DNA from 2 places in the Vibrio parahaemolyticus genome. Region 2 is predicted to be linked to the other one. Evidence: predicted binding sites of a transcription regulator. Region 2 holds the regulator's gene; the other holds the start of a gene.

The links. The regulator MetJ, encoded in region 2, represses methionine synthesis genes. The targets are predictions, from matches to a motif close to TTAGACNTNTANANGTCTAA.
Region 1: a site for MetJ is predicted at 8,174-8,193, ahead of metA (homoserine O-acetyltransferase MetA). Genes of this name have one in related genera too.

Annotation. Positions count from the first base shown of each region.
Region 1 is NZ_UHIL01000001.1:2,007,435-2,023,854, forward strand. Features, by position in the region: gene DYB02_RS09805 (alanine/glycine:cation symporter family protein) at 1-1,209, shown strand, start outside; gene DYB02_RS09810 (hypothetical protein) at 1,318-1,884, opposite strand; gene DYB02_RS09815 (LysE family translocator) at 1,885-2,520, opposite strand; gene DYB02_RS09820 (carboxypeptidase M32) at 2,742-4,214, shown strand; gene DYB02_RS09825 (LpxL/LpxP family Kdo(2)-lipid IV(A) lauroyl/palmitoleoyl acyltransferase) at 4,301-5,260, opposite strand; gene DYB02_RS09835 (APC family permease) at 5,944-7,371, shown strand; gene DYB02_RS25660 (DUF6559 family protein) at 7,484-7,843, opposite strand; gene metA (homoserine O-acetyltransferase MetA) at 8,221-9,162, shown strand; gene pilW (type IV pilus biogenesis/stability protein PilW) at 9,312-10,037, shown strand; gene DYB02_RS09860 (phosphate/phosphite/phosphonate ABC transporter substrate-binding protein) at 10,368-11,297, shown strand; gene DYB02_RS09865 (GGDEF domain-containing phosphodiesterase) at 11,297-13,456, shown strand; gene DYB02_RS09870 (response regulator) at 13,631-16,420, shown strand, end outside.
Region 2 is NZ_UHIL01000001.1:3,015,615-3,032,034, forward strand. Features, by position in the region: gene DYB02_RS15430 (bifunctional aspartate kinase/homoserine dehydrogenase II) at 1-892, opposite strand, end outside; gene DYB02_RS15435 (O-succinylhomoserine (thiol)-lyase) at 907-2,067, opposite strand; gene metJ (met regulon transcriptional regulator MetJ) at 2,295-2,615, shown strand; gene DYB02_RS15445 (malic enzyme-like NAD(P)-binding protein) at 2,725-4,002, opposite strand; gene bfr (bacterioferritin) at 4,212-4,688, opposite strand; gene DYB02_RS15455 ((2Fe-2S)-binding protein) at 4,781-4,969, opposite strand; gene tuf (elongation factor Tu) at 5,300-6,484, opposite strand; gene fusA (elongation factor G) at 6,638-8,737, opposite strand; gene rpsG (30S ribosomal protein S7) at 8,876-9,346, opposite strand; gene rpsL (30S ribosomal protein S12) at 9,448-9,822, opposite strand; gene tusB (sulfurtransferase complex subunit TusB) at 10,001-10,276, opposite strand; gene tusC (sulfurtransferase complex subunit TusC) at 10,284-10,640, opposite strand; gene tusD (sulfurtransferase complex subunit TusD) at 10,637-11,032, opposite strand; gene DYB02_RS15495 (helix-turn-helix transcriptional regulator) at 11,035-11,751, opposite strand; gene fkpA (FKBP-type peptidyl-prolyl cis-trans isomerase) at 11,895-12,677, opposite strand; gene DYB02_RS15505 (WD40 repeat domain-containing protein) at 12,806-13,792, shown strand; gene DYB02_RS15510 (SlyX family protein) at 13,789-14,016, shown strand; gene DYB02_RS15515 (isoaspartyl peptidase/L-asparaginase family protein) at 14,104-15,045, opposite strand; gene slyD (peptidylprolyl isomerase) at 15,177-15,758, opposite strand; gene DYB02_RS15530 (YheV family putative zinc ribbon protein) at 15,847-16,047, opposite strand; gene kefB (glutathione-regulated potassium-efflux system protein KefB) at 16,081-16,420, opposite strand, start outside.

The DNA.
Region 1 (16,420 bases), 1.0 Mb from region 2:
TCTGATAAACAGGGTGACGTTTCTAGCTTCGCAGCACTTTGTACTGCACTTTCTGCAACTATCGGTACTGGTAACATTGTCGGCGTTGCAACCGCAATCAAACTTGGTGGCCCTGGCGCCCTATTCTGGATGTGGCTTGCTGCCCTATTCGGAATGGCGACGAAATACGCTGAGTGTCTGCTTGCTGTTAAATACCGACGCGTTGACGACAATGGCCAAATGATTGGTGGCCCAATGTACTACCTACAATATGGTGTTGGCTCTAAAGCACTAGCCATCATGTTTGCGGTATTCTCACTTGGGGTTGCTTGTTTTGGTATCGGTACGTTCCCGCAAGTAAATGCGATTCTTGATGCAAGTGAAATCTCTCTAGGTGTAAACCGTGAGCTTGCAGCTTTCATCCTGACGCTTTTGGTTGCATTTGTAACTCTAGGTGGCATCAAATCTATCGCAAGTGTCGCAGGTAAAGTGGTTCCAGCAATGGCGCTGTTTTATGTGTTGGCGTGTCTTAGCGTGATCATCATGAACGCAGATCAACTACTAAATGCTGTTGAACTTGTGTTGGTATCTGCTTTCACGTCTACCGCAGCAACGGGCGGTTTCCTAGGTGCTAGCATCATGTTGGCAATCCAATCTGGTATTGCGCGTGGTGTATTCTCCAACGAATCGGGTTTGGGTAGCGCGCCAATGGCCGCAGCAGCAGCGAAAACAGACTCTTGTGTTAAACAAGGTTTGATTTCGATGACAGGTACCTTCTTCGATACCATCATCATTTGTACCATGACAGGTCTAGCCCTGATCCTAACTGGCGCTTGGCAAAGTGACTTGTCAGGTGCCGCGATGACAACACATGCCTTTGCTGTTGGTCTCAACACAGAAACATTTGGCCCAATGCTGGTGTCTATCGGTCTGATGTTCTTTGCGTTTACAACGATCCTTGGTTGGAACTACTACGGTGAGCGTTGTGTGGTGTTCCTAATGGGCACAAAAGCGGTTCTGCCTTACAAGATTATCTTCCTTGCTCTAGTGGCTTCAGGCGCGTTCCTGCATCTAGACATGATTTGGATTCTGGCAGATATCGTAAACGGTTTGATGGCGATCCCTAACCTTATTGGTTTGATTGCGCTTCGTCATGTTGTACTAGCAGAAACTAAATTGTTCTTTAACCCTTCAGTTCAATCTGATGATCTTGATGCGGTAAAAGCATAGCTCTACAAAGAACCGTTAAGCCTGCACTTAAACGAGTTAGAAACCTTAAAACACAAAGCCCGCTCATGTTTAGCGGGCTTTATTTTTATCTAGATTCAGATGACAGCGTTAATCACGTAACCACTGATGTTCAACCTTCTCTCCACGCTGTTCAAAAAACTTAGCGTTTTGCTGTTTGAACTGATCAACTTTAATATCCGCGATTGGCCAATGGGCAAAATCTTCCGTAATGAAAGACTCATCAACACCAAATTCCAGCGAATCTAAATGCTTACCTATGTAACGGTAAAAATAACTCTGTCCGACTCTATCACACACCATTGGCACATGCGCCATTCGCTGGCGATTCACTGATACGGATGCCCAAGTTGTGGTGTTCGGTTTGCAAGTTTTCTCCTGCACAACATCGATTTCAAACTTGTTGTCTAACGTCGTAGATACAAAAACGACGATCGCATCGTCAAGGTAAACTCGTCTTAACAATAGCTGTTTGGTGTCGTGCGTTCGCGCCTTTTGGATACCATTAGAAAACGGCTCAAAGTGCGCCCAGTGCCACCCCCACTCCATCCCCCGAGGTGAAAACTTGATTTGTGGTAATGTCATCCAAGCAACAGCACTCGCAAACCCCAACAAAAACAGCGTCAACATTAAAGCAAGTCGGTATAAATTGCGCATTTAAAGTGGTTCTTCAATCAGTAACTTAATTCCTAGCGCAACAAGCACAGCACCTGTTACTCCTTCCATCCATTTCATAAAGCTGGCATTTTTGAGCAAGTTCTTTGCTGAGTTTAAAGCCCCCGCCAAGCCACATTGCCAAACCATTGCGATAACAAAATGGATAGCGGCCATCGTCATAGATTGCAACAATGGTGAGCCTTCCGGATTAACGAATTGCGGTAAAAATGCCAAGTAAAACACTGCCGTTTTTGGGTTTAATACATTTGAGAGAAAGCCCTCTCTAAACGAACGTTTTCCACTGTATACCTGCTGAATTTGTTCAGCGACAGTAATGCCTCCGTCTGAAGCCATTAGCGCTTTCAAACTGCTGATACCAAGCCAAATGAGGTACGCGGCTCCAATCATTTTAACGATTTGGAATAGCTCAGCGGATTGTGCAAGGATGGCAGAAATGCCCACGGCAGAGAAAAACGCATGTACAAACAAGCCAAAACAAATGCCTAAACTTGTTGTACACCCATCTTTTAAGCCCGAACGACTTGTATTACGAAGAACTAATGCGGTATCCAGCCCCGGCGTCAGCGTTAAAATCGTGATAGCGATAAGAAACGCTTCAAAATTTAGTATGTCCATATTGTTGTGATAATTAATGGGTAATGCATCATCAATACCGCCAATCAACTCGATTCGCAAGCTTCTTTTTTAAGAGCGCTATACAACCGGATGAATTTGTGGACAATGAGACGTCATTAAATGTTAATTATTAGTAAATTAACTTCAGTTGCTTAGCGCGACTTGATGTGAAGGACCCTTTTCGGGTGTTTAGGGAAAGAACAAAAATAAGAGTAGTCACAATGAATGCATTTACAAAACTCGTCGAACATTCAAAAAAAGTCGCCAACTTTGGCCATTTATTAGAAATTGTAGGCTGGGATCAAGCTGCTGTGATGCCATCAGGCGGTGCTGAAGCACGCTCCAACGCAATGGCTGAACTTGAAGTACACATCCACTCACTCATGACTCAGCCGCATCTTGAGGATCTATTTGCACAAGCAGAAGAAGAAACCCTCGCCACGCAAGAGCGAGCCATGTTACGTGAAATGAAACGCGAATGGCAGCTTGCAAACCTTCTTCCAGAATCATTAGTTCAAGCAAGTTCTCTTGCCGGTTCGAAGTGTGAGCACGCTTGGCGCACACAGCGTTCTAATAATGACTGGGCCGGTTTTGAGAAGAACTGGGCAGAAGTTGTAAAGCTATCCCAAGAAGAGGCTCAAATTCGTGCAGACGCAAATGGCACAACGCCATACGATGCGATGCTGAATGTTTACGAGCCAGGCACGACGTCGGCTTCTTTAGATACACTGTTTTCTGACGTCAAAACATGGTTGCCTTCTTTAATTGACGAAGCAATTGAAAAGCAAAAATCAAATAACATTCTGCTTCCTAACGGCCATTACCCTGCTGAAAAACAAAAAGCACTGGGCTTGCAAGTGATGAAGCTGCTCCAGTTCGATTTCAAGCATGGTCGACTCGATGAGAGTGTCCACCCGTTCTGTGGCGGCGTTCCTACCGATGTGCGTATCACAACTCGTTACGATGAGAGTGAGTTTATGCAATCATTAATGGGAATCGTGCACGAAACTGGTCACGCTCGTTATGAACAAGGCTTACCTAAGGAATTGGCTGGCACACCAGCGGATGAAGCGCGCTCGATGGGCATTCATGAGTCACAATCTCTATTCTTCGAGATGCAAATTGGCCGCAACAACGCCTTTATCGATCATCTTGCTCGCTTGGCTTCAAATCATTTCTCTGGTAACGAGTTCGCGAAGGACAATCTAGCGAAGATATACACGCGAGTAGAAAAAGGCTTCATCCGAGTTGATGCAGATGAACTGACCTACCCTGCGCACGTTATCCTTCGCTACGAGATTGAACGAGATCTCATGAACGGTGTGATTAAACACACTGACGTCCCTGAATTGTGGAACGAGAAAATGAAAGCGTATCTGGGTCTATCTACAGAGGGCAACTTCAAAAATGGTTGTATGCAAGACATCCATTGGACTGACGGCTCTTTTGGTTATTTCCCATCGTACACACTAGGAGCCATGTACGCGGCACAATTTATGGCAGCGATGAAGAAGACTATCGACGTTGATGGCGTAATTCAAAGTGGTGACCTTTCACCCATCTTTACTTGGTTATCAGACAATATCTGGAGCAAAGGCAGTTTGTTAACGACCGATGAGCTCGTAAAACAAGCGACAGGTGAAACGCTTAATGCTCAACACTTCCAAGCCCACTTAAAAAGTCGTTACCTATAACTGCTGAACTTAATAAAACGTTAAGACCCACGAGTTAAGACTCAAGAAAGTAAATGCCCAAGGAACCTCCTTGGGCATTTTTCTTTTTAAATACTGATATCCATTGCAGGGACAAGTCTTGGTTTATACAAGCAGTCTTCCCCTTCTGGCCTGGTTTTAAAACGTCGGTGGAGCCACATGTATTGGCTTGGACTTGCCATGATAGATGTTTCAACGATTTTATTAACGAAAGCCGCAGCACTATCGGGATCGTCTTTTGGAAAACCATCCACTGGCGCATCAATCGTCAAGGTATAATGCCCATCTTCGCCTCTGACCATCGTAAATGGGACAATTGCGCAATTTGTATTATCGACTAGCAAGCTAGTGCCCGTTGTTGTACAGGCATTTTTAACCGCGAACAACGGAGCAAACGTCGAACGTCTGTTTCCGTAATCATGATCCGGCGCATACCAAACACGCTCGCCAGAGTTGAGCGCTTCAAGCATGGCTTTGACATTTTTACGATCGATCAACGTACGGTTAGAACGAGAACGACCTTTGTATTGGAAATAGTCGAAACACGGATTGTTGTTTGGTCGATAGACACCCGTCCCAGATTTTTGAATGCCAAATGCGCGAGCACCTAATTCCAAGTTCATTGAATGGACGGCCAACATTAAGGCACCTTTACCGGACTTTTCTAACGCTTCTAAATGCTCCATTCCTTTAATCGTAACGTGCTTACTGACTCTTTTATCTGACCAAAACCATGCCATCGCTGTTTCGAAGAGCGCGATACCGGAGTTGTCGATATTATCTTTTAAAATCGCCTCGCGTTGATATTCGCCCATGTGAGGAAAACAAAGCTCAAGATTGCGCCGTATCGTCACTTGACGCTTTTTCATTATTCGCATGGCTAAACGGCCAATACCGCGTCCTAGCGCTAATTGAACATTAAAAGGAAGAAGGCTCAATGAGTACATCACGCCGATGAGAATTAACGTACCCCAATAACGAGGTAAAAGAAATTTAGCCTTAAATTCAGGCTTTTTGTATTTATTCATGTGTGAAATGTCAGATGCGGGCATCTATAAGTGGGAGAAACAATGATAATAAAAAGCACTTTTATCATTGATAACGCTAATAACATAAATTAAAGCGCGCGGATTCTATGGTTCTTCGACACACTACACAATAAGAACTTTACAAGAATATGTTGGGCGTGCAAAAACACCAAAGACGAGCTCGGACATTACCATCTACTGATGAAATGAATCCACCCGCCTTTCATAAAGTTTGGATAAACATAACCGTGTATTTACAATACCTTGGATTGCGTATTACCCCCAAAGAGCGGCGATCAGAAAAATAGCCGCAAACAATCCAGCGATAACTAAAATTAAGTATGATAGTTTGCCTGTTCCACCTTTTGGCGCTTGATTACAACACCCCATTTGTCTTCTCCTTAACTGTTTTCGTTCCCTTCAACTTAACGCTTACCCTTGGGTGAAGGTCAACCTGTGGCAGTTTGTTGTGTCTCTTTTACTTTTTGCGCGCCAATACACTAACGCAAACGTTTATATTGCTTATAAATAAATCACTGAGTTTTCGGTTCATTTTTGGGTAAATACATACCATTTTTCGCTATATACCCGCCGTTTATAACAACCCTACAATACGCGCGTCTTACTTGTAGCACGCGGGTTTTCCAACCATGAATTCGTGGCTCGTTTATTAAAGGTATCGAATGAGCAATATCGCCAAGTCCGCTGTTAAACTCAGTGTTTTCTCTGTGATCATGATTACGGTTACATCCGTTGATAGCATCAGAAACATACCGGGTGCCGCCTTATTTGGTAGTCATGCCATCTCTTTCTTTTTACTTGCTGGTTTATGCTTTTTCGTTCCCACGGCTTTAGTGTGTGCCGAGCTAAGCACGACTTACCCTCAACAGGGTGGCGTCTATCTTTGGGGAAAAGAAACGATTGGACCTAACTTCGGCTTTGCGACCGTTTGGTATCAATATGCGGAAAATATCGTTTATTACCCGCCGCTGATCTCTTTCATTGTCGCTACAGGTGCCTACCCATTTTTCCCTGAACTGGCGCAGAATAATATTTTCATGTTAATCATGATTAACGTGATTTTTTGGGCGCTAACATTGGTAAATATATTCGGCTTACGTTTGTCATCGATGATCACAAACGTGTTTGGCACTCTAGGGCTCATTTTCCCAATTTTGCTGATCATTGGCTTGGGTGGTTACTGGGCATATACCAATCCGGGTGAGTCTCATATCTCCCTTAGTCATGTCTCTGACTGGCTACCCGATTTCTCTCAAGATGGAATTGGGGCAGGTTTCACCGCAGTCGTGCTTTCATTGACTGGTTTAGAAATTACCACCTCATATGCGAGTGAAGTAGAAAATCCACAAAAGGCGTATCCAAAAGCACTCTTGGCTTCTACGGCGCTGATTTTGGTTTCTTTAACAGCTTGCTCGCTGTCAATTTCATCGGTGGTATCAAGCGATCACGCCAGCTTAAGCGAAGGTGTGATCTTGGCGTTCAAAACCTTCTTTGATGATTTGAACCTCTCGTTCATGCTGCCTGTGATAGCTTTGGCGATTGTGTTTGGCACGCTAGCAAGCTTGAACAACTGGATTATTGCACCGACAAAGAGCCTGCATGTGGCGGCGAAAGACCAGTTTATGCCAATCGCACTGTCGAAAGAAAATCAAAACCAAGCACCTGTCGCCCTACTCTTATTACAAGGGGCTATCGTTAGCGTGTTGTCCTTAGTATTTATTCTGGTTCCAAACGTTAACCAAGGTATGTGGCTGCTGAACATCTTAATGACTCAGTTATACATGGTGATGTACGTGTGTATCTTTGTTAGCTTTTTGGTGTCACGACGCAAACACGCAAACATCGAACGACCATTTCGTGTCCCTGGCGGCAAAGTGGGAATGAGCTTGGTGGCAGGTTTAGGATTAATTAGCTGTATGATCACTATCGTGGTGTCGTTCGACGTACCAGCAGGTATCAGCGCAGAAACGGGCGCGTATGCACTCGTATTGGGGTTCATCGCATTCAGTTTGCCAGCTATCGCGGCGGTGATGTATCGCAATCGAAAAGTTCGCTCTCAAGCTCAACTAATCGAAGCTTTAGCAAGCTAATTTTTCCGAAATACGCAATAGATTAAAGCCGCGGCAGTTACCTGTCGCGGCTTTTTATTTTTACATATTTTGTCTAAAAGTCATGCAAAGCATTCTTGCAACCCCACGCGCTCTAGTGGGTATTTCGTTTGCCTTCTTTTTGGTACTGTTGAGAAATTTCGAAGTAGATATGCATGTCTATTGGCTCAGGTGTGTTCAAAAGCATTTTGCCGACTTCACGCTGAAAATGGCCGTAGTTCCCAAGCTCATCGGTTAGGCCTAGTTGCTCGTAACATGATTCGCTTGCGAACATGCCATACGCGTAATAATGATGATTTAGATCTTTTTGTTTGTCATAGCCAAGCTCTTGAAGTGCCTGATCAATTTCATCGGGAACGTAAGTGTTTTTATCGCCAAACGAACGCAACAACACGCTTGGAACCTCTTGAGCAATGCTCTGAATTTTCGTTTTTTTCTTAAAAATACCGAACATAATGTCCTCCACTGACGATGTCTCCAAATACCACACACAACGTGGGTTGAGCGAGCGAATAGTTTTTAGTATGGCTCACGATTTAAAGACTAAGTTACATTCAAGTCACGTTTGTATACTAACTTGATCGCATAATGCGCATCAAATAATAGTCACCTCGTTTCAACCTCGTCTCATCAGAAACCCTGTTTTAATCACAATTGCTGGCTGCTTTGCTGTGCCTTTCCCATACTATCTAATAGGCGTCGCTATCTTCTGCTATCAGTGTTTTGAAATAACCTTGGCTAAAGTCACATTTCATATCGACATCCATTTTAATTTAAGTTAGCTTTAGAAGTATAGACGTCTAGATTGACTAAGCTTAGGGAGAGAAAGTCGTGCCAATTAGAATTCCAGATCAACTACCTGCTTCAGATGTACTTAGGACAGAGAACATCTTTGTAATGAGCGAAACTCGTGCCGCGAGTCAAGAGATACGTCCTTTGCGAGTACTGATTCTGAATTTGATGCCCAAGAAAATCGAAACAGAAACGCAGTTTCTTCGCCTTCTTTCAAACAGTCCATTGCAAGTAAACGTCGAGCTACTGCGCATCGATAATCGACCAAGCAAAAACACACCAACCGAGCATTTAGATACGTTTTACCGTCAGTTTGAGATGGTAAAAGGGAAGAATTTCGACGGTCTTATCATCACTGGTGCGCCACTTGGTCTGGTGCAATTTGAAGATGTGATCTATTGGGATCATTTAAAAACCATCATGGAATGGGCAAAAGACCATGTTACCTCGACGTTGTATGTGTGTTGGGCGGCGCAAGCAGGCTTAAAGTTGTTGTATGACTTGCCGAAAAAAACGCGTAAAGAAAAGCTTTCCGGTGTATATCATCACCAAATTCATAATCCATTCCACCCTATTTTACGTGGGTTTGATGATACGTTTTTAGCGCCCCATTCGCGTTATGCCGATTTTTCGCCACACTTTTTAGAAGAACATACCGACTTAGATATTCTCGCCACATCCGATGTGGCGGGCGTATATCTGGCAACGACCAAAGACAAGCGAAACGTGTTTGTTACCGGCCATCCAGAATATGACTCACACACTCTTCACAATGAGTACATTCGGGATTTGGGTGAAGGGATGGAGCCAGCAATTCCGGTCAATTACTACCCGAACAACAACCCAGATAACCCTCCCATTGCGAGTTGGCGAAGCCACGGACACTTGCTGTTCTTGAACTGGCTCAACTACTGCGTATACCAACAAACGCCTTACGATCTGGATCACTTCAGCGAAGATGCTTTCACTAAAGACGATTAAATCAACGAATTAAGTTTGTGAACCGAGCCGCCATCTGGCGGCTTTTTCATATCAGTTTGCAAACCTGATCGCATAGTGCTTTTTCCTCAATGGGCTTTTGCTACGTAATTCATATCATGCTGTCAGATTCAGGGATGTGGGGAAGAAGAATGAAAACCGTAACGCTCAGTGCACTAATGTTGATGACTCAGTTTGCACTCGTAGGCTGTGTTACCGTAAAAGAAAACGGCGCTCCTATCGTGAAGGCCGATCCTGTTGCTATGGCAGAATCTCGCATCGCTCTTGGGCTTGGTTATCTCGAAGGTGGCAATATGATCCGAGCGCACGACAATTTGCAACAAGCATTGAGCCACGCCCCACAATACTATCGCGCACAGCTTTCTATGGCACACTACTACGAAACTGTTGGTGAAGATGCGAAAGCAGAAGACATGTACAAACGCTCTTTACGCCAACACACCAAAAACGGCAACGTGCTCAATAACTACGGAACATTTCTATGTAAACGAGGTGATTTCCAACAAGCCGACCAAATGTTTAACCGCGCAATTGAACAACCTTATTACTACCTCATCCCTGCAAGCTACGAAAACGCCGCTTTCTGCGCATTGAAATCACAAGATAAAGACAAAGCAAAATACTACTTTACGCGAGCTATCGATCACGACCCACACCGCCCAAAATCGATTCTCCAACTTGCTAAACTCGAAATAGAAAGTGGCAACTTTACCGATGCAAGAATTCGACTGATGCGATTTAATCAAATGTACGGTGTAAAAAAACCGTCACTGCAACTTATGATCGAGTTAGAACGTGCGGCAGGAAATGAAGCGCTAGAGCAAAAATACGTAAAACAGTTAGAACGCATGTCATAACTAGCCACACTGATAGCCCAAACAGCATAAGTCTTTGCTTAACCTCTCATTTTATTTTTAGGCTCACTTACACCGTTCAAGTTAAGTGAGCCTTGTTTCTCAGAACGCCGACAAATCCCCTGTTTCACTTGTGTTTCAGTCACTGAAAGAGCGACATTACTCCTGTACTTAACATTCAAAATCGGTACTATTTGAAAGATACGTGACCGAGTCACTTTTTGAGTTCTAACTCAATAATTACTGAATGATTGTGCGCTTCGTTGAAGTGCAATTTGCTTTTATTATGAATCTTGTCGTTCAAGAACACATACCCAAGGATGTTGACGCCGGATGAAACCTGCCTGCACACTCTTACTGCTTGCTTCTTTAAGCTCCCCCTTTCTTGCTAGTGCTCAACCCGTCAATGACCTCGTATTTACCGTAGGTATCGTTTCCGACAAAGCAAAAAGTAAAATCAAAAAGGCGACACCCTTTGCTCAATATGTGTCCGGAAGGCTGAATCACCTCGGTTATACCTCTGGGTCGGTACAAGTCTTCAACAACTATGGACAACTTGCAGTTGCTCTCAAAAATGGCAGCGTTCAAATTGCAACAGCCACACCGTTTAACGCCGTAACCCTAGAACGAGAATCTAACAGCCAAGTGCTCGCCGTAAGGTGGAAAAAGGGACTCGAAAAATACCACTCTGTATTTTTCACCCATCAAGACAGTGGCATTCATTCCTTGGCCGATCTGCGCGGCAAAACGCTCATTTTCGAGAGTCGCAACTCCACCAGCAGCTTTTACTTACCTGCCATTACATTGCTCAACCAAGGCGAAAAATTAGAATACCTTCGTTCTATAGATGATCACCCAACGAAAGGCCGTATCGGCTATTTGTTTTTGGATGAACATTTGGAACAATCCAACGAAATCAACCTATCCGTTTGGGTGTATAAACAGCGCGTTGCCGCCGGGGCGTTCAGTAATTTCAACTGGAACAACCCAAAAGATTTGCCAGAAAACATGAAGGAAAAACTGACCATTTTCCATAACTCGGTTGAGATCCCGCGTGATTTGGTTTTAGCGTCACCAACTTTGAGCCAATCGACCAAAAATGAAATTACATCGATTTTATTGAAAATGGATGCCTCACCAGAAGGTTTGCATGCCTTGGATGTATTCCAAAATACCAAGCGCATATCAGCACTCACGCCAGATATGGCAACGTCTCTCGACACGGTTCGAAAGTCTGTTAACTTGCTACCAAAGGCAAACTGATGCTGAACAAACTTTCGCTAGAAACCAAATACATTTTCGCGACCATCTCCGTCGTTGTTTTGGTGGTTGTGGTCAACCTTGTACTTTACATGCATGGCTACGACACATACTCAAACAATCTCGCGCAGCAGATTACGCAAAATTCTCAAGATAAGACGGAATCCTACGTCAAACAAAAAGGATTAGTGTACGCGGAGTTGTTGTCTAAGCAGCTGTTTGATCCGCTTTACAACGATAACATCAGCCAAGTCTATGGACAGATTACGGCAACCTTAAGCCAACCGGACGTATCAAAAATCCATGTTGTAGATAACGATGGACTTGTATTCCACGACGGTACACCTCAGCTTGCCATGTTTGCTCAGCCCCACTACCGCTCAGACTTTATTCTTAAGGCAATTGAACAAGAACGTGTCCAAGTCGCTCTATCTAGAGAACAACTGGAAATTGCCGCGCCTATTCACCAATCAGATGTGACGCTTGGAGCCGTATATTTGGAGCTTAACCTTGCCCATTTATTAGAAGAAAAAGAGCAAAACATTGCACAAGTTGCAGCGATAACGTCTAAAGATAAACACAACATGTTTATTTTGCTGCTGGCAATCAGCATTATTTCTATCTTCATGGGTAGCTTATTCGCGTTTGCCGTAGGTCGATCGTTGGTGAAACCAATCAAACAGTTGAGTGAACAGTTTTCGGAATTTGATACCCAAGCACTTCCAGTTACCGATATTCAACGCAAAGATGAAATTGGTGAGCTGATTACTGCCTATAACAAGATGTCTAACAAGGTAAACACCTACACAACCCGTGTTGAGTTCATGGCCTATCACGACATTCTGACTTCGCTTTCTAATCGTGAAAAGTTGCTGATTGATCTTCAAGAACAAATCAGCACCAAGAGAGCGCCAGCGCTTGCCGTCCTGTTTGTCGATTTGGATGATTTTAAGCACATCAACGATAACTACGGCCACAATATTGGAGACAAATTACTGGTGCACCTTTCCGCGTTATTAAGGAATGAACTGCCAATTTATATCGAACCAGATTATCGACCATGGATACTCGCAAGCCGCGTTGGGGCGGATGAGTTTGTCGTTGTATTCCCTTGCAACAACAGCTTAGAAGCGCGCGAGATTGCCAACCAAATTCATAGACAAGTGCTATCGCCATTGAGGCTCGACAGTCACAATATCCGCTTAACCACCAGCCTTGGTGTCGCGGTATATCCAGAGTTTGGTTGTAACGCAGATTCGCTGCTGCAACTTTCATCCCTTGCCGCACAAGAATCAAAACGTCGCGGCAAAGACATTATGTCCGTTTACGATCCCGCATTCGATGCGACGGTGAAACAACGACTCTATATCGAAAGAGAACTGAGTCGCTCCATCCACGACTTATCTCAGTTTGAGCTTTGGTATCAACCTAAATTTGACCTTAAGACCTACCAGTTGGTTGGGGTTGAAGCATTAGTGCGATGGAATCATCCCGAGAAAGGTTACATTGGCCCTGAACAGTTTATTCCGATTGCAGAACAAAACGACTTGATTCTCGATCTTGGTGAGCATTTGATCGAAACCGCGATCAAGCAAAGATCGGAATGGGCAGAAGCATTTGACCATGATTTTCATATCGCGTTGAACTTGTCCCCACGACAAATCTACCGTCAGGATCTTAGCCTCATATTTGAGCACTTTTTATCGCAATACAATGTATCCGCCAAAGACATTCACGTAGAAGTGACGGAGTCACTTTTGATGGACGACATAGAAAAAGCCCACTTCGTTTTGCGCAAACTGCAAGCCACTGGTATTGAAGTCTGGTTAGATGATTTTGGTACTGGCTATTCTGCCCTGTCCTATCTTCAACAAGTTAACTTTGATGGGCTTAAAATCGATCGCTCGTTTATCGCACAAACCCAGCAAGACAACAAAGATGACTCTCTGGTACGCGCCATCATTTCAATGGCTCACAACCTCGGAATGAAAGTTGTGGCAGAAGGTATAGAAACCCAAACACAACTGGCGCTGATCGAGCGTCTAAATTGCGATGTGGCACAAGGCTTTTTCTTAGGCAAGCCTGTTCCAGCGGCGCAGCTCCTAGAACTTGAAAATACCTGCCAAGTAATGAAGCACAATGCCTCTTCCATCGTAGGTTAAAAACTGGCATGAAAAGCTCATGACGCTCTGCTTCTTGCTTGGCGTTATGAGAAGCTTTCTGCAAAACACGTCACATTTTTATCCCCTTTTAAACCCGATTGCACTCACAGCGCTAACAACCCAAATAGATAAACTACACTTTTCATATCAACCCTTTGGATATGGAAATGCGCTGTGGTCGGAATTTTTTCGTGGAATAACCTGTCAGTTAAACACAAACTGTTTGGCCTTGTCTTACTGCCAATCATTTTGTTGTTTTTTCTGGCGGGACAACACGTTCATAATCTTTCGACTCAAGCTCAAGATTTACAAAAAGCTCAATTATTCTCTGTTTACATCGACAAAGTCTCTTACCTGTTTAATTTACCCAATAACCCATCCATCCCGAATAAAGCTGACAAAACAGCGCAGCTCATTCAAGAACTAAAAGAAACGACCCCCCGCGTTTTTGGCGACAATTCTGAGGTTTTGCCTCTACTTGCGAGTTTTGAAGAAGCCAGCCTCTCGATGTTCACAGCAATCGTTATCGAAGAAAAACTAGATATTGCAGAATGGCGAGCAGATACTTTTGAGCAAATCCTACTTAATCTCGACAAGGTCTATTTTAGTAACGTCAGTTACGAAACCGATCGCCATCTTTCCTCCTTAATGCAATTGGAATGGTTAATGTTTTGGTCGACGGAAGAGCGTCGATTGAGTGAATATCTCATTTATTCAGCCAATAAGCGTCTTCATTACGACGACGCTGTTCGTGATGAGATTCAGTCTCTGATTCAAAACCAACAACTGCTTGTAGAGCGCTTCGTCGCGCTCAATGCCAACCAGAACCAAGTCCAGTTGCTGATAGAAACCTTTAGCAACAAGGTATTTCAAACTAGCCAAGAATTTCGTGATCAGTTACTTAACCAAGAGGAACTACAAGCGTTATCTCCTCTTAAAACGGGAGCTGGACTTGCTGCGCTGAACACGCGGCTGGCGCTACTTCATGACATCGACGATACGATGGAACATGAGCTGCAAACGAAGCTCGCACAAACCATTAAAGCAACCACGCAACAGCGGTTGGTATTCATTGTTCTCATGTCGTTGGTGACGATTCTTGTTATCAGCTTAACCATTCGCTTGGTGCGTAAAGTGACCAACAACCTGCATCTTGTTCTTGAGTTTTTAAGCCGCGAAAATTACAGCGAAGACTCACCACTTTCTGAGCTCATCAAAGGCAAAGATGAGTTAAGCAAGTTTGCTCAAGAAGTGGAAAAACTCAGTCATGAGAGAGAACAAGCAAAGCAGAAACTCACCAAAGCCAAAGAAGATGCCGAGCGCGCCAAAGACGACGCGATTGAAGCCAGCAAAGCGAAAAGTAGCTTCCTAGCGAACATGTCGCACGAGATTCGTACTCCGCTCAACGGTGTAATAGGTATTTCTGAAGTGCTGGCAGACACCCCGTTGACCGCTACACAGCGAGATTACGTCGACACAATAGAGACGTCTTCCCAATTGCTGCTCAGCCTGATTAACGACGTGTTAGATTTTTCCAAAATTGAGTCCGGCATGTTGCTGATAAGTCCTCATTCAACCTGCGTGCGAGAATCAATTTATGACATCGCCTCAATCGTGTCCCCAAAAGCAAAAGAGAAAGGCATCGAATTAACCGTCAGCATTAGCCCGAACACGCCTTATCACATCGTCATTGACGATCACCGCTTGCGTCAGGTGATCATGAACTTCATGTCCAATGCCGTTAAATTTACGGAACGAGGCAGTGTAGAGCTTTCGATTACCACGCTTGAAAGTACTGAATCGGAAGCCATCATCGAGTTTTCCGTGCAAGACTCAGGTATCGGCATCGATGAGCAGCAACAGAAACGAATCTTCGCACCATTCGCTCAGGAGGACGATTCCACCACCCGCCAATTTGGAGGAACAGGTTTAGGTCTTGCCATCAGTACGCAACTTGTCGAACTCATGGGCGGAAGCATACAACTTGAATCTGAAAAAGGCCGCGGAAGCCGTTTCTACTTCCAACTCACAGCGCCGATTTCTCAAGCCCATTTTCGTGCTCGACATACCGTGAATAACCAAATCTGGCTCGTCTGTGACGACAGTGACCTAGAAACAAAACTGCGCAATGAGTTGAGCTTCTATCAAATTCAAGTGCATCAATCTGTTCATGATCTTAGTGCTCTTCCGACATGGATTAACGACAAAGAACGCATCATCATTCTTTATGTTGAAACGACGCCAGATGCCGCAGTGAAGAACACAGATTTGATGCGAAATTTGGAACATCAACATGTGCAAGTTTGCCTAATCAAACATCTACACAGCCAACAGCTTGATTTCGGTCACCGTGTCGCAGCGATCATTACTCAACCTTTGCTAGGACAACGTCTACTCAAAGCGCTTGAAAGCTGTGCTGAACGATTTACTCAATCTATTTCCGTCGTTCAGCCTGCAACCCGACTTGAAAAATTACCCAAAGTGCTCGTTGTAGACGACAATACTGTGAACCAAAAAATTGCAGGGTTGCATGTCACCAAAGCAGGTTTTAGTTTTGATGTCGCTGCGAATGGTGAGGAAGCGGTCGACATGTTCAGGACATCCCAATACTGTCTGATTTTGATGGACTGCATGATGCCGGTGATGGATGGGTTTGAGGCAACTAAACAAATCCGACAAATAGAGCAGAAAGAAAATCGAACGTTCCGCATTCCTATCATCGCGTTAACAGCAAGCGTTGTTGATGACGATATTCAAAAGTGTTTTGACGTCGGCATGGACGACTACGTACCAAAACCGTTTAAGGCGGATTTGCTCAAAGAGAAACTTGATAAAGCCGTTGGGTTGCGACTTCCCGTAACTGCATCGACAAAGCTCAACCAATCAAGCTTGTCCGCTTTTGAAGAACCCGAATTTAAACAACGCGTTGGTGAGACGTTAAGTGCTGCGCCAATGCGACGTGAA
Region 2 (16,420 bases):
GCCCAGAAGCAAGTACACGCTCAATACGCGTTGAACCCGATTCAGGTTGATAACTGCACTTGAGGCTTAAGTCCATCGTGCTTTGCGCGACAGGTTGTAACGTACGGCTATGCAAGACCGGAGCTGCAAGGCGGGCCAGTTCACTCGCTTCGTCTAAGCGCAGTAAAGGCAACAGACATGCGTCCGACACCAAACGAGGATCCGCACTGTAAACACCAGCAACATCACTCCAAATGGTTACGGTTGTCACTTCCGCCAAAGCACCTATTACGGTTGCGGAATAATCCGAGCCATTCCGCCCCAACAGTACGGTTTCTCCTGCCTCATTTTGCGCCATAAATCCGGTGATGATGACGCGTTTGTGGCTGTGTTGCGCCAACGTCTCCTTAATCAGGGGATAAGAACGCGCACGGTCAACTTCCGGTTGAGTACCAGCTTCTGCACGTAAAAATGCACGTGCATCTTGTGCGACCGCAGGAACATTTTGTTGTGAAAGCAAGGCAGCCAATAAACGTGAAGACCACACTTCACCGTGACCCAACACTGCCGCTTTTTGCGCATCCGTCAGTGGTGCAGCCAGCTCGGCTAAGGTACTGAACTCATCGTGCAAAGAAGCGAGCAATTGCGTCTGCACCTCGCCTTCTAATAAAGATTCAATTAGCTCCGACTGGAATTGTCTTAAGCCTTGCAGTGCTTCATGCGCAATACGGCCATCTTTGTCTAAACCTTCCAGAAACTCGATCAAGCGATTAGTGGTCTTCCCCGCGGCGGATACCACCACCAGATCATTCTCGACAGAGTATTCTTTGAGAATATCGGCCACACGTAAGTAACATTCAGGGTTTGCTAAGCTGCTGCCACCAAATTTATGTAACTGACGTTGTACACTCATTTTTAGTTCTCCTATTACTGAGCAGCTTTTACAAAGGCTTGAGCGAGATCGGCAATCAGGTCTTGTGCATCTTCTAAACCCACAGACAGACGAAGCAGTTGATGCGACACGCCCGCTTCCGCTAACGCCTCTTCCCCCATGGCTCGATGCGTCATAGATGCGGGGTGACAAATCAAACTCTCCACGCCACCAAGCGACTCTGCAAGAGAAAACAGTTCGAGCTCTTTAACAAACACTTTAAGTTGCTCAAATGAGCCTGCAAATTCAAAGCTCAACATAGAACCAAAACCCGACTGCTGCTTTTTCGCGATTTCGTGACCAGGATGATCTGGCAAACTCGGATGGTAAATCTTCGCGACCAAAGCTTGCTGTTGTAGGTAGTTGAGTACGTGTTGAGAGCTTTCTTCGTGCACTCGCATACGGGCGCCTAAAGTGCGGATCCCACGCAACGTCATGTAACTATCGAAAGGCGTACCCGTGGCGCCAATACAGTTTCCCCACCATGCAAGTTCTTCTGCGTGCGCTTCTGTTTTGGTGATCACCACACCACCAATCACGTCCGAGTGGCCATTAATGTATTTTGTGGTTGAGTGGATAACAAAGTCAGCACCGAGATCCAAAGGCTTTTGGTACACCGGTGTCAAAAAGGTATTGTCGACCGCAACCAAAGCGCCCACTTGTTTGGCTTTTTCGCATACCGCTGCAATATCAACCACACGAACCAAAGGATTCGATGGAGTTTCTAACAAAATAAGCTTTGGCTTTTTCGCTAGTGCAGCCTCTAGAGCTTGCTCATCCGATTGATCAACGAACTGCACTTTGAAGTCGCCTTTGTTAGCTCGTGTATTGAACAAACGGTATGTGCCACCATAGCAATCATGCGGTGCAACAATCAGATCATCTGGCCCAAGAAAAGCCGATACCCACAAGTTAAGTGCGGAAGTACCGCAGTTAGTCACCACTGCGCCTTTGCCAGACTCTAACTCTGATAACGCACTCTCTAGCAAACCACGGTTTGGGTTACCTGAACGCGTGTAATCGTATTTAGGGACTTCACCAAAAGCAGGGAAACCATAGTTGGTTGAAAGGTAGATTGGTGGAACAACAGCGTGGTATTGGCTGTCTGATTCGATACCAGTGCGTACAGCAATGGTCGCAGGCTTGCGGGTGCTCATGGGTGTATCCTTTCACGGGTGATGACTTCTAAATAGGAATGCGCTATATCTAATTTGTCAGATCTATCTGAACAACACTCTTCCTTAACTGTTCTGTTCACTTTACTTGTCAAAAAATGAGACGTCAACACTTCTAGACGTCTATATGTCTTTGCTTGTGGCAGTAAATGCAGCTAAAATCAGCACCTATATTAATTTTCAACTTATTACATAAATGAAGGTGTGCAATGGCTGACTGGAATGGCGAATACATTAGCCCATATGCTGAGCACGGTAAAAAAAGCGAACAAGTAAAAAAAATTACCGTTTCTATCCCGCTAAAAGTTTTAAAAGTGCTGACTGATGAGCGTACTCGTCGTCAGATCAATAACTTACGCCATGCAACCAACAGCGAACTACTATGTGAAGCATTCCTGCACGCATATACAGGTCAGCCATTACCAACGGATGAAGACCTTCGTAAAGACAGACCGGATGACATTCCAACTGAAGCAAAAGCGTTAATGACGGCGATGGGTATCGAATTCGAAGCATTTGACGACGAATAATTGCTTACAAATTCATCCGCTTTAGGAGCTGCGCCGGGGGCAGTTTTTGGAGATATAAAAAATGGGACGTCAATGCGTCCCATTTTTGTGTTCAATGTGGCTGAGTAAATTACTCTGCCATGTAGTTTTCTGGCATCTCGATACGAGCAACACCGGAATCTACTGCCGCTTGAGCTACCGCTTTTGCTACGCGAGGTAGCAGACGTGGATCCATTGGCTTAGGAATGATGTAGTCGCTGCCAAATTCTAGCTTCTCAACACCTGCAGCTTTTAGTACCGATTCAGGCACAGGCTCTTTTGCCAATGCACGAATTGCGTCAACTGCTGCCAGCTTCATGTCGTCATTGATTTCACTCGCACGTACATCTAACGCACCACGGAAAATGAAAGGGAAACACAATACGTTGTTCACTTGGTTTGGATAATCACTGCGACCAGTACCCATAATTAAGTCATCACGCACTGCGTGTGCTAGCTCAGGTTTGATTTCAGGATCTGGGTTCGAACAAGCAAATACAACTGGCTTGTCAGCCATGAGTTTCAACGCTTCTGGTGGCAATAGATTTGGACCAGATACACCTAGGAATAGGTCTGCACCTTCGATCACATCTTCTAGTGTGCGCTTATCTGTATTGTTTGCGAACAGTTGCTTGTACTCATTCAGATCATCACGACGAGTATGGATCACCCCTTTGCGATCCAGCATGTAGATCTTCTCGCGCATTGCGCCACACTTGATAAGCAGCTCCATACACGCAACGGCTGCAGCACCAGCACCAAGACAAACAATAGTTGAATCTTCAAGCTTCTTACCCTGCAGCTCGATAGCATTGAGCATACCTGCAGCTGTCACGATAGCCGTACCATGTTGATCATCGTGGAATACTGGTACGTCACAACGCTCAATCAAACGCTTTTCAATTTCAAAACAGTCTGGTGCTTTGATGTCTTCAAGGTTGATACCACCGAAAGTGTCAGCAATGTTCGCAACCGTATCAACGAACTCGTCGATCGTGCGATGCTTCACTTCAATATCAATTGAATCAAGGCCAGCAAAACGCTTAAACAGTAACGCTTTACCTTCCATTACAGGCTTAGAGGCAAGTGGGCCAAGGTTACCTAGACCAAGAATAGCGGTACCGTTTGAAATAACCGCAACCATGTTGCCTTTCGCCGTGTACTTGTACACGTTGTCAGGGTTTTGTGCGATTTCACGTACAGGCTCAGCCACGCCAGGGCTGTATGCAAGAGCAAGGTCACCAGCAGTTTCTGCTGGTTTAGTTAATTCGACAGCGATTTTACCTGGGGTTGGGTAAGCATGGTAATCCAGAGCTTTTTGGCGATGTTCTTCTTCTGGGGTGGCTGCTTGGCGATTGTCTTCAGACATGGATCGTTTCTCTTTGTTATTTTTAGGTAAGGGGGGCATAAATTCTAAAGGATAGAAATCAATCTTCATAGGTAAGATTGCGAGCAATATCCTTAAAAAGCCGATAATAAAAGAGATTAGACCAGATAAATGTGTTAAGCACCTGATTTTCTGGTCAGGTGCTCTTTTTATGATATGAATTCTTTTTGAACAATGCGTCAGTATGTTCGTTACTCTTCATCGACATACTGAGCTTGAAGGTAGTTTTCAATGCCTGACATTTCAATCAAGCCAAGTTGGGTCTCAAGCCAGTCCACATGCTCTTCTTCATCTTCGAGAATATCTTGAAATAAATCACGCGAAACATAGTCGCGAATATCTTCGGCATAGGCAATCGCATCTTTTAGATCAGGAATGGCCGCCATCTCCAGTTTAAGGTCGCATTCGAGCATTTCCTTAGTATCTTCACCAATCATTAGCTTTCCAAGATCTTGAAGGTTCGGTAATCCCTCCAAGAACAAGATCCGCTCGATAAGGTGGTCAGCATGCTTCATTTCATCAATCGACTCGTGGTATTCCTTATCGGCAAGGTGCTTTAACCCCCAGTCTTTATACATACGAGCATGAAGAAAATATTGATTGATAGCGATGAGCTCGTTACCGAGCACTTTATTGAGATGTTGGATGATGATTGGATCGCCTTTCATGACAAAGCCCTCCTATTTGGCTTCTATTAACTTTAGAAGCAAATGAGAAGGTGTCAAAGAGACCAAGTAATCCTCAAAAAGCAATGAGGTAGTTAACTGGCTTGTCTTAATTCTGTGTAATGTGTTTCTGCTAGGATTTCTTTCGCCTGCTTAATGCACTTACCACACTGGCTCCCTAAAGCAGTGCATCTCTTAATGCCTCGAATATCAGTTACACCTTCATCTATCGCCAACTTCCTAATTTTTTTGTCGGAGACGCCATGGCAAAGACAAACGTACATATAAAAACCTTTCTAATAAAAACCGAAGACAAGAATATAAACGGGAATGGTTCTTGTTACCACTCGTATTGAGGGCGTATTGAGAACATTTCGTTATATAGGTTTTTGTTGGGAAAGAGAGGATCAATCACTTATGAGGGAACTACGAATCAGAAAAAACATACTTCAAGTAAGAGGTTGTTTTTTAAAAACAAGAAGGGAGCACCTTCAGTTTGTGCTTATAACTAAATAAAAAACAAATACGAAAAAGGGAAGCCGAAGCCTCCCTTTTCTTGATGCGCTTTCTTCAAAAAGAAGAAGAGTGCAAGATTTCGTTTAATTCGTTAAGAATTATTCGAAGATCTTAGCAACAACACCAGCACCTACTGTACGGCCACCTTCACGGATAGCGAAACGTAGACCTTCGTCCATTGCGATTGGTGCGATTAGCTCAACAACCATTTGGATGTTGTCGCCTGGCATTACCATTTCTACGCCTTCTGGTAGAGAGATATCGCCAGTTACGTCAGTTGTACGGAAGTAGAACTGTGGACGGTAACCTTTGAAGAAAGGAGTGTGACGACCGCCTTCTTCTTTAGATAGTACGTATACTTCTGATTCGAACTTAGTGTGTGGAGTGATTGAACCAGGCTTAGCTAGTACTTGACCACGTTCAACTTCGTCACGCTTAGTACCACGTAGAAGTGCACCAACGTTCTCACCTGCACGGCCTTCGTCTAGAAGCTTACGGAACATCTCTACACCAGTACATGTTGTAGTAGTTGTATCCTTGATACCTACGATAGCAACTTCGTCACCAACTGTTAGGATACCACGCTCGATACGGCCAGTTACTACTGTACCACGACCTTGGATTGAGAATACGTCTTCGATAGGCATTAGGAATGGCTGATCTACCGCACGCTCTGGCTCAGGGATGTAAGTATCTAGAGCTTCAGCTAGTTCAACGATTTTCGCTTCCCACTGCTCTTCGCCGTTTAGTGCGCCTAGTGCAGAACCTTGGATAACTGGTAGGTCATCACCTGGGAAATCGTATTCAGATAGAAGTTCACGAACTTCCATTTCTACTAGTTCTAGTAGCTCTTCATCGTCAACCATGTCACATTTGTTCATGAATACGATGATGTATGGGATACCAACCTGACGGCCTAGTAGGATGTGCTCACGAGTTTGTGGCATTGGGCCATCTGTCGCAGCAACAACTAGGATACCACCGTCCATCTGTGCAGCACCAGTGATCATGTTTTTAACGTAGTCAGCGTGTCCTGGACAGTCAACGTGTGCGTAGTGACGGCTTGGAGTGTCGTACTCTACGTGAGAAGTTGCGATTGTGATACCGCGCTCACGCTCTTCTGGAGCGTTATCGATAGATGCGAAGTCTTTCGCTTCACCGCCGTACACTTTAGCTAGAGTAGTACAGATAGCAGCAGTTAGAGTTGTTTTACCGTGGTCAACGTGGCCGATAGTACCAACGTTAACGTGCGGTTTCGTACGTTCAAATTTTTCTTTAGACACGATCGTGTTCCTTCCTAGTTATGATTCGCCGTGATCATTATTGATCTACGACGCGCCAGAAATTGTTATTTTATGCGCCAACGCCCGTTAGCGCAATATTTGGACGGCTTGATCTCGCAAAAAGTCGTAAACTTTTTGTAGTTCAATCGTCAATTAGTAACCACGCTCTGCAATAATTTTATCTGCGAAGTTTTTCGGCACTTCAGCGTACTCGTTAAACTCCATAGAGTAAGACGCACGGCCTTGAGTTGCAGAACGTAGGTCAGTTGCGTAACCAAACATCTCAGATAGTGGAACTTGAGCACGGATGATCTTAAGACCAGCCACACCTTCATCCATACCTTCGATCATACCGCGACGACGGTTTAGGTCACCAACAACGTCACCCATCCAATCTTCCGGAGTGGTTACTTCGACATTCATCATTGGTTCTAGAATCACAGGTTGTGCTTCTAGTGCACCTTTCTTGAATGCCATCGAGCCAGCGATCTTAAACGCCATCTCGCTTGAGTCTACATCGTGGTAAGAGCCATCAAATAGTGTAGCTTTAATATCTAGGACAGGGTAACCCGCTAGAACACCACTATTCATTTGCTCTTCGATACCTTTCGCTACCGAACTAATGTATTCCTTAGGAATCACACCGCCCACGATTTCGTCTACGAATACGAAACCTTCACCAGGTTCTGAAGGCTCAAGTTTGACCCATACGTGACCGTATTGACCGCGACCGCCAGATTGACGAACGAACTTGCCTTCCACTTCCGCTTTACCACGAATGGTTTCACGGTAAGCAACCTGAGGTTTACCAACGTTACAATCAACGCTGAATTCACGCTTCATACGATCAACGATGATATCTAGGTGAAGTTCACCCATACCAGAGATCAGAGTCTGACCTGTTTCGTCGTCCGTTTCTACGCGGAATGATGGATCTTCCGCAGCCAGTTTACCTAGCGCGATACCCATTTTCTCTTGGTCTGCTTTAGAACGAGGTTCTACAGCGATCTGAATAACTGGTTCAGGGAATTCCATGCGCTCCAGAATCACTTTGTGGTTCTGGTCACACAGTGTGTCACCTGTCGTTACATCTTTCAGACCGATAGCAGCAGCAATATCACCAGCGCGAACTTCTTTGATTTCTTCACGCTTGTTTGCATGCATCTGAACGATACGACCAAAACGCTCTTTCTTCTCTTTTACAGAGTTGTAAACCGCGTCACCTGAGTTAACAACACCAGAATAAACACGCATGAAAGTAAGCGTACCCACGAATGGGTCTGTCGCGATCTTGAACGCCAGTGCTGAGAACGGTTCATTGTCGTCTGCGTGACGTTCAATTTCGTTATCTTTCTCGTCAACACCTTTAATTGCAGGTACGTCAGATGGCGATGGCAAAAATTCGATTACTGCATCCAGTACCGCTTGAACACCTTTGTTTTTGAACGCACTACCACAAGTAGCCAGTACGATTTCGTTGTTTAGTGTGCGAGTACGTAGAGCTTGTTTGATCTCAGCTTCGGTCAATTCACCTTCTTCAAGGTACTTGTCCATCAGCTCTTCACTTGCTTCTGCTGCAGACTCAATCATGTGATTGCGCCACTCTTCAGCAAGCTCGATCATGTCTGCTGGAATGTCTTCGTAAGTGAACGACATGCCTTGATCGGCATCATTCCAGTTGATCATCTTCATCTTGATAAGGTCGATAACACCACGGAAGTCCTCTTCAGCACCAACGTTTAGTTGGATTGGAACAGGGTTCGCACCAAGACGGTTTTTAATTTGATCCACAACGCGTAGGAAGTCTGCACCTGCACGGTCCATCTTGTTTACAAATACCATACGAGGAACGTGGTATTTGTCAGCTTGACGCCATACTGTTTCAGACTGAGGTTCAACACCAGACGAGCCACAGAACACAACCACTGCACCATCAAGTACACGAAGAGAACGCTCTACTTCGATCGTAAAGTCAACGTGTCCTGGAGTATCAATGATGTTTACGCGATGCTCAGGGAACTGTGCTTCCATACCACGCCAGAAAGTAGTCGTCGCAGCTGAAGTGATAGTGATACCACGTTCCTGCTCCTGCTCCATCCAGTCCATGGTTGCTGCACCATCGTGAACTTCACCGATTTTATGAGACAGACCAGTGTAGAACAGAATACGTTCAGTAGTGGTTGTTTTACCTGCATCTACGTGAGCACAGATACCGATATTACGGTAGTGCTCAATAGGAGTTTTGCGAGCCACGATTGAATCCTCTTAACTTAGAGATAGGGACTATTGCTATAGCTAAAAAATGCTATCCCCTAGATATAGCAATAGTTCCTAGCATAGGCATAGGAACTAAAGAAGTGCTGCAAGGAACCTTGCAGCACTGAAAAGGTATTACCAACGGTAATGTGCAAACGCTTTGTTCGCTTCTGCCATACGGTGAACGTCTTCACGTTTCTTAACAGCAGTACCTTTGTTCTCAGACGCGTCTAGCATTTCAGCAGCTAGGCGTTGAGCCATAGATTTTTCACCACGCTTACGCGCAGCTTCAACCAACCAACGCATAGCAAGTGCGTTACGGCGAACCGGACGTACTTCTACAGGAACTTGGTAAGTTGAACCACCAACACGGCGAGATTTAACCTCTACCGCTGGGCGAACGTTTTCAAGAGCTTCTTCAAAAATAGCTAAGTGGTCTTTACCAGACTTTTCAGCCATAGAATCTAGTGCAGTGTAAACGATTTTCTCTGCAGTAGATTTTTTACCGTCAACCATTAGGATGTTAACGAATTTTGCCAGCAATTCAGATTTGAATTTTGGATCTGGAAGGATCTTACGCTGACCAATGACGCGACGACGTGGCATGGATTTATCTCCGTTGTCTTCTTCAGGTTTTATCCAAAACTTTTCAGTTTTTTCAAAAAATTAAAAATAATTTAGTGTTTGGCCTTACTTAACGGAATCCATTAAGACTTAGGACGCTTCACACCGTACTTAGAACGACCTTGTTTACGGTCATTTACGCCAGCACAGTCTAGTGCGCCGCGAACAGTGTGGTAACGCACACCTGGAAGGTCTTTAACACGACCACCACGGATTAGAACAACTGAGTGCTCTTGAAGGTTGTGACCTTCACCGCCGATGTACGAAGTAACTTCGAAGCCGTTTGTCAGACGTACACGACAAACTTTACGAAGTGCTGAGTTAGGTTTTTTAGGTGTAGTAGTGTAAACACGAGTACATACACCACGTTTTTGTGGGCACGCTTCTAGTGCAGGCACGTTGCTTTTAACAACTTGCTTTGCACGTGGCTTACGTACCAACTGGTTAATAGTTGCCATTAACTAGCTCCTGATTTACTTGAAAGTAAGCTTTGTGAAAAATCTATCCCTAGCTACCATTGGCAGTTAGGGACGCAAAATTCTATGCAGCAGTGAGAGGTGTGTCAAGAAATATACGGATCTTTTTTGTTCAATTAGAGCAATTCATCCGTAAAGCTTTATCGACAGGAAAGGTGTATTAATCCCAGGTGAGAGATTTATCGTGTTTTGCCGTCAATTCGACAAAGCCAACGTAGTCTACGACAGTCACTGATGGACTGATACGATTTGCCATTCCACGCGCTTGAATATCGCTTTTTAATGCGAACACAGCGGCGTGTTTTATTTGGCTAAACGCCTTGTGCTGTGGATTTGCGGCGTAGACGGCATCTTCAATCAGCAAGGCAGCATCTTGTTCGCTATACAATGCGAATGCATCTTCTAAGGCTGAAACGGTTTTGATGATGTGTAACATAGCGTCCTCAGAATGACAGTAACTTGCCAGCTTGCTGCAGTTTTTCTTTTACTTGCTCAAGGCTGAGTGCTTGAGCATCTATAACGAGATCGGCTTGAGCCAATCCTCTCTGCGCTAACGATTCTGAACACACAAACACCTGTTCGATGTCGTATAGATCGAATAACTTGAGCATCGGCGCGTAATCTTTGCTTAAGATACCACTAGGTTCTTGCCCTAATAGAAGTTGATACACGCCATCTCCGATAAAGATCACGGTGATATCTTCGCAATACGCGGAAGCCGCTAAAAGCGCATCAACGCCTTCGCGACCAGCTGCGCTGCCATGCGGTGCGCTTCGAAATAGATAAGTTAACTGACTCAAAACTGTACCACTCTGTCTTGGGTTAACATCGCTTCGGCTAGACTGCCCAAACCCGCTTGTACAAAATCTTCTGCAAGATTGTTTTGTGTTAAACCATGTTGAGTGGCTTCATCCTCACTAATGATACCACGACGCAGCGCTGCAGCGACACACGTTTCCAAACGCACATCATGTTCTTTAGCGAGACCTTGCCATGCTTTAGTCAAATCAAACTCATCATTAGCTGGCACACTTAACGCAGTACCGTTGGTCACACCATCTTGATAAAAGAACACACTCACCAGAGTATGCCCTTGTTCAATGACTGCTTGTGCGAATTGGTATGCGCTGCGTGCCGATTGGCTGCCGTAAACAGAGCCATTTACCACCAGCGTGTAAGTTAATCCACCCACGCTTATTCGTCCTCGGTTTTACGTTGACGAATGTATAAGTACACGGTGTGTTTTGAAATGTTAAGACGATCGGCAACACGGTTGATGGCGTCTTTGATGTCGAAGATGCCTTTGTCGTACAACTCCATCACGATCTGACGATTCTTAGTGTTGTTCGATACCGATTTATCCGCATTGATTTCTTCAATCGTGCGTTCAACGGTTTGGTCCACCAGCTCTTCTACGTCACTCGCGAAGTTCACCGAAGAAGCGGCTTCTTTCGCTTCTTGCGTTGGCATGAAAGATTGCAACACTTGCGAAAATGGCGCATCAAGGTTGACGTTGATACACAGCAAACCAATTACGCGATTTTCACCGTTGCGGATCGCAACAGTGATTGACTTCATTAGTACGCCGCCTTTGGCACGTGTGAAGTAAGAACGTGAGAAATTACGCTCAGAGCCTTCAATGTCTTTCAGCATTTTTAGCGCTAAGTCAGTAATAGGCGAACCTACTTGGCGGCCGGTGTTTTCGCCATTGGCGATTTTGATTGCAGAGGTATTTAAGTCTTCCAGAGAGTGAAGAACGATTTCACAAAACGGACCGATCAGGCTCGCGATACCGTCCACGACCGCTTCGTAAGATCTCAAGATGATTTTGTCGTGCTCAGTAAATGGCATCACGTTAACCGATTCCATTTCGAGCAACATCTCCGCATTTATTGTTTCTGTAGTTGTCATAAGCCTTCGAGCGAAAAATCAACAAATTGGTGTAAGTTTATCAGAAAATTTGAAACGCAACCTAGCAAACTCACCAACTAGTGACCTAGAACAAAAAAGGCCCGTTAAACGGACCTTTTTCAATAACTTAGCTCAGCTCGTTCTTATTGCTCAGCTTTGTCATTCTCAACTTTTAGTAGCTCAACTTCAAATACAAGTGTTGAGTTTGCTGGAATGCTTGGTGTGTCTTGGTCACCGTATGCAAGCTCTGGCGGGATAACAAATTTGAATTTAGAACCCACAGGCATTAGCTGAACACCTTCTGTCCAACCTGGGATAACGCGGTTTAGAGGGAACGTTGCTGGCTCACCACGATCGTAAGAGCTGTCGAACTGAGTACCGTCAATCAACGTACCTTTGTAGTGTACTTGTACAGTGTCAGTGTCTTTTGGCTTCTCGCCTTCAGCAGGTGTGATTACTTGGTATAGAAGACCGGTGTCTGTTTTCACTACGCCTTCTTGCTTTTCGAATTCCGCACGGAAATCATCGCCAGCTTTTTTCGCTGCCGCTGCTTTTTCTGCTGCTTGTGCTTGCATCTTCTCAGCAACACGCTTGTCTAGAGACTCTAGAGCAGCACGTGTTTCTTCTTCGTTTAGCTCTGCGTTGCCTTTAAAGACATCTTCGATACCTTTAAGAACAAGGTCTTTGTTTAGGTTGATACCGATTTCGCTTGGTTTTTCGATGCTAGTGCTTAGGTAGTTAGCAAATGAAACACCGATTGCGTATGCCGCTTTGTCGTCGTCGGTTTTAAAGTGAACCGCTTTACCTGTTTCTGCTTGAACTTGTTCTGCTTGAGGTGCTGCTTCTGGTTTTGTTTCTTCTTTCTGACAACCTACCGCTAGCATTACTGTTGCAGCAAGTAGCGACACTTTTAAAACTGATTTCATTAAATTCTCCCAATAATGGCTTCGCCATTGGTTATTGTGCACAAATCTTATATGAGACTGGTGAAGACAATCGTTATACCAATATACTAGCTATATGTCTTAAGACACAAACCGGATTATTAGATGTGATGCAAAGAATTTCTCATTTATTCCTATATTTAATTGTCATCACCACGTTAAATGGTTGCTTTTTTACCGAGCAAGAAGTTCAACGTTGGCCACTCGAACCACAGGGTTCAACGAGCTTTGGACTCAGCCGAGATGGTCGATTTGCCCTGCTCTACTCTGAAGAACACCACTTGGTTTTGTGGGACCTAGAGCAAAACAAAAAACTCGCAACGCTTGGAGAGCTTGATGCCGATGGCAACGCGGTATCTCATATTCGTATTTCAGACAACGGCCGTTTTGCTGTAACCGCAGGTCAAATGAACTTTGCCGTTTGGGACCTTGGCTGGACGCAAGCACAAGGGCTGTGGTCCATTTCTGACGCGTTAATTCGCGACATCGACATCACCAGCAACGGTGAACAAGTGCTACTCGGGCTCTCAAACGGTAAAGCCATTTACGTCAACTTAGTCACCGGTCGTCGCTTGGAGTTCCTCGCTCACCGAGAAAAAGTCAACTCTGTCGCCATCTCTCCTAATGGTCGATTCGCATTAACAGGCGGTAACGACTACAAAGCTTACCTCTGGGATACTGAATCTGGTCAGGTATTACGAACTTTTGAACATGAACAACGTGTTGTGCGCGTGGCACTGCAACGAGATGGCAAACTCGCCATGACGTCAGACGGTGGCAATCAAGCGATCATTTGGAATTTAGAAACAGGTCAAAAGGTTTCGCAACTCAGCAGTTGGTCACGCCAGCTGATTTTCTCTACCGCGCGTTTTTCTGATGATGGCTTTCGACTGGTAACGGGAACACCTTCAGGCCGCGTCTCGATTTGGGATACGCAGAGCGGAAAGCGCATTGACGGATTTGAAGTCGAGCCGAAAAAAGATACTCGCCCTCCTCGCGCGGTCGTGTATGATGCTGCCTTTGATTCTAAGCAACGTGTAATTACTGCCACATCGGCGGGCATCGCCCAAGCTTGGCAACTAGAGAACGGGTCATGACAGAAAAACTCATTGAGCAATTGGAAGCACGCATCAACGACTTAGAGTGTCAGGTGGCGTTCCAAGAACAAACCATCGAAGATCTGAACAGTGCATTGTCACAACAACAATTGCAGATCACGAAGATGCAAGATCAAATGAAGTACGTAGTAGGCAAAGTGAAAAATATGGATTCTTCGAATATGGAAGATCCAGCCAACGAGCCACCGCCGCCGCATTACTGATCAATACGCGAAAGACAAAACAAAGCCCAGACTTATGCTGGGCTTTGTTGTAATTGCACGGTGGCTCGTCGTGAAATAATCGAACGGTTAGTCGTTAGCGTAGATTTTCACACACAACTCACCACGAGTATTGATACCCGCACGATACATCCCCGTACTGTTCATAGCGAAATGCAACTCCCCATTCGCATCAATGGCAATCAGGCCACCTTCTCCGCCCATGGTTTTGAGATCACCCTGAATAATGGCTTCACACGCGGTATGTACGTCCTCTTGCAAATAACGCATACGTGCTGCTACATCTTCCGCAACACGTTTACGAATAAAGAACTCACCAACACCCGTAGTTGAAACTGCCACCACGCCATTCTCAGCCACCGTGCCACAGCCTATCAGTGCAGAATCTCCAACACGACCATATTGCTTATTGGTTACCCCACCCGTACTGGTCGCCGCAGCTAAGTTGCCTTGCTGGTCTAACGCCACTGCGCCTACAGTGCCGTGTTTACGGTCATCCGGGTAACGAGACTCAGATAACGCAAACAAACCTTTCTCACGCATTGAGAGCAGCTGTTCATAACGGCGATCTGTGAAGAAGTAATCTTGTTCGGTGTATTGATGGCCTTGTTCAAAAGCAAACTTCTCAGCACCTTCACCAACCAACAACACATGCTTGCTGCGAAGCATCACATCCCGAGCCAACTCGATCGGGTTTTTAATGTGTCTAACGCCCGCGACAGCACCTGCGGCAAGGTTGCGACCATCCATCACAGAGGCATCCATTTCTACCATTTCGTTGTGAGTAAGAACCGAGCCTTTACCCGCATTAAAGTTGGGAGAGTCTTCCAGTACTTTTACCGCAGCGATCACCGCATCAAGCGCTTCTCCACCTTGTTCGAGTATTTGGTGTCCTGCTTTTACCGCAGCTTCTAAGTCTGCCAAGATGGATTGCTGAAGTTCATCACTCATTTGTTCACGCAAAATGGTGCCTGCTCCGCCGTGAATGGCAATTGAGAACGGTTTCGTCATCGCTTTGTCCAACTGTTATTCCTTGTATGATTTGCACTACACCGCAGATAAACAAAAAGCGCAAGTTGAAACCTCAACTTGCGCTTTTTTAAAGCTTTACTAGATGCGTTTATCTAGTGAAGAGCATGCGATTAGTGAGAACCGCAACCGCCGCCGCCACAACATTCGTGGTCATCGCCTTTCTCTTCGCCACCACAGCAACCGCCTTCATGGTCGTGATCGTGGTCATGGCCACCACAACAACCACCAGCTTGGTGAATGTGACCGTGTTCGATCTCTTCTGCTGTTGCTTCACGAGTTGCCATTACTTCAACTTCGAATGTTAGCGTTTGGCCTGCTAGCATGTGGTTACCATCAACAACCACTTCGTCGCCGTCCACTTCAGTCACTTCTACAGGGATTGGACCTTGGTCAGTGTCTGCTAGGAAACGCATGCCAACTTCGATTTGATCAACACCTTGGAATACGTCAGCAGGAACGCGCTGAACTAGAGCGTCGTTGTGCTCACCGTATGCATCTTCAGGAGCTACAGTTACTGAGAACTTGTCGCCAGCCACTTTGCCTTCAAGCTCTTTTTCAAGACCTGTGATTAGGTTGTTGTGACCGTGAAGGTAATCTAGAGGCGCGTCTGCAGTTGATTGGTCAACTACCACACCGTCTTCCATCATTACTTTGTATGCAAGGCTTGCAACAACGTTCTTTTCAATTTTCATACTAACTCCAGAGAGATTAATTGACTTAACCAGAATGGGGTTAAGTACTGCGATGGTAGTATTATGGGGATCAATTATCGAAGTTCAATTACTCAGGCTTAAAAATCCCAATCATTTCCTGTGCGGAGTGTTTATTTTTCTCTACAGATTGCGGTTTACGCTGCTCGGTGTAGTCACACTCAACGCACTCGACTAACTCAATATTGTTTTCTATCCACCAGCGTAGGGTATCTTGCTGGCTGCACTGTGGGCAAGTTGCCCCCGCAATAAAACGTTTCTTGGCTTTCACTTTTGTTCCTTTTCCCGCTTAGGTCTGCGGGTACTACTTCCAATGATTAGGCGACTGGTGATCGCTTTCCATCTCACGACCAAAAATTTCTTCTAGCTCTTTACGAGCTTCTTTGGCTCTTTGGGCGAGCTTCTTATCTTCATTATGCTGAGGCAGCAAGTCTTTAAGCATAGCATTATCGAGCTTACGAAAATGTGCTTCTGCCCGCTTTGCTTGATATGGGTGCATGCCTAACTCAACCAGAGTTTGACGACCAAGATCCAGTGCGCCTAAAAAAGTCTCACGCGAATAGTTTTGCACACCATGGCTCATCAACTGATAGGCCTCAACTCGGCTTCGCGCACGAGCGAGCAATTTGAGATTCGGAAAATGC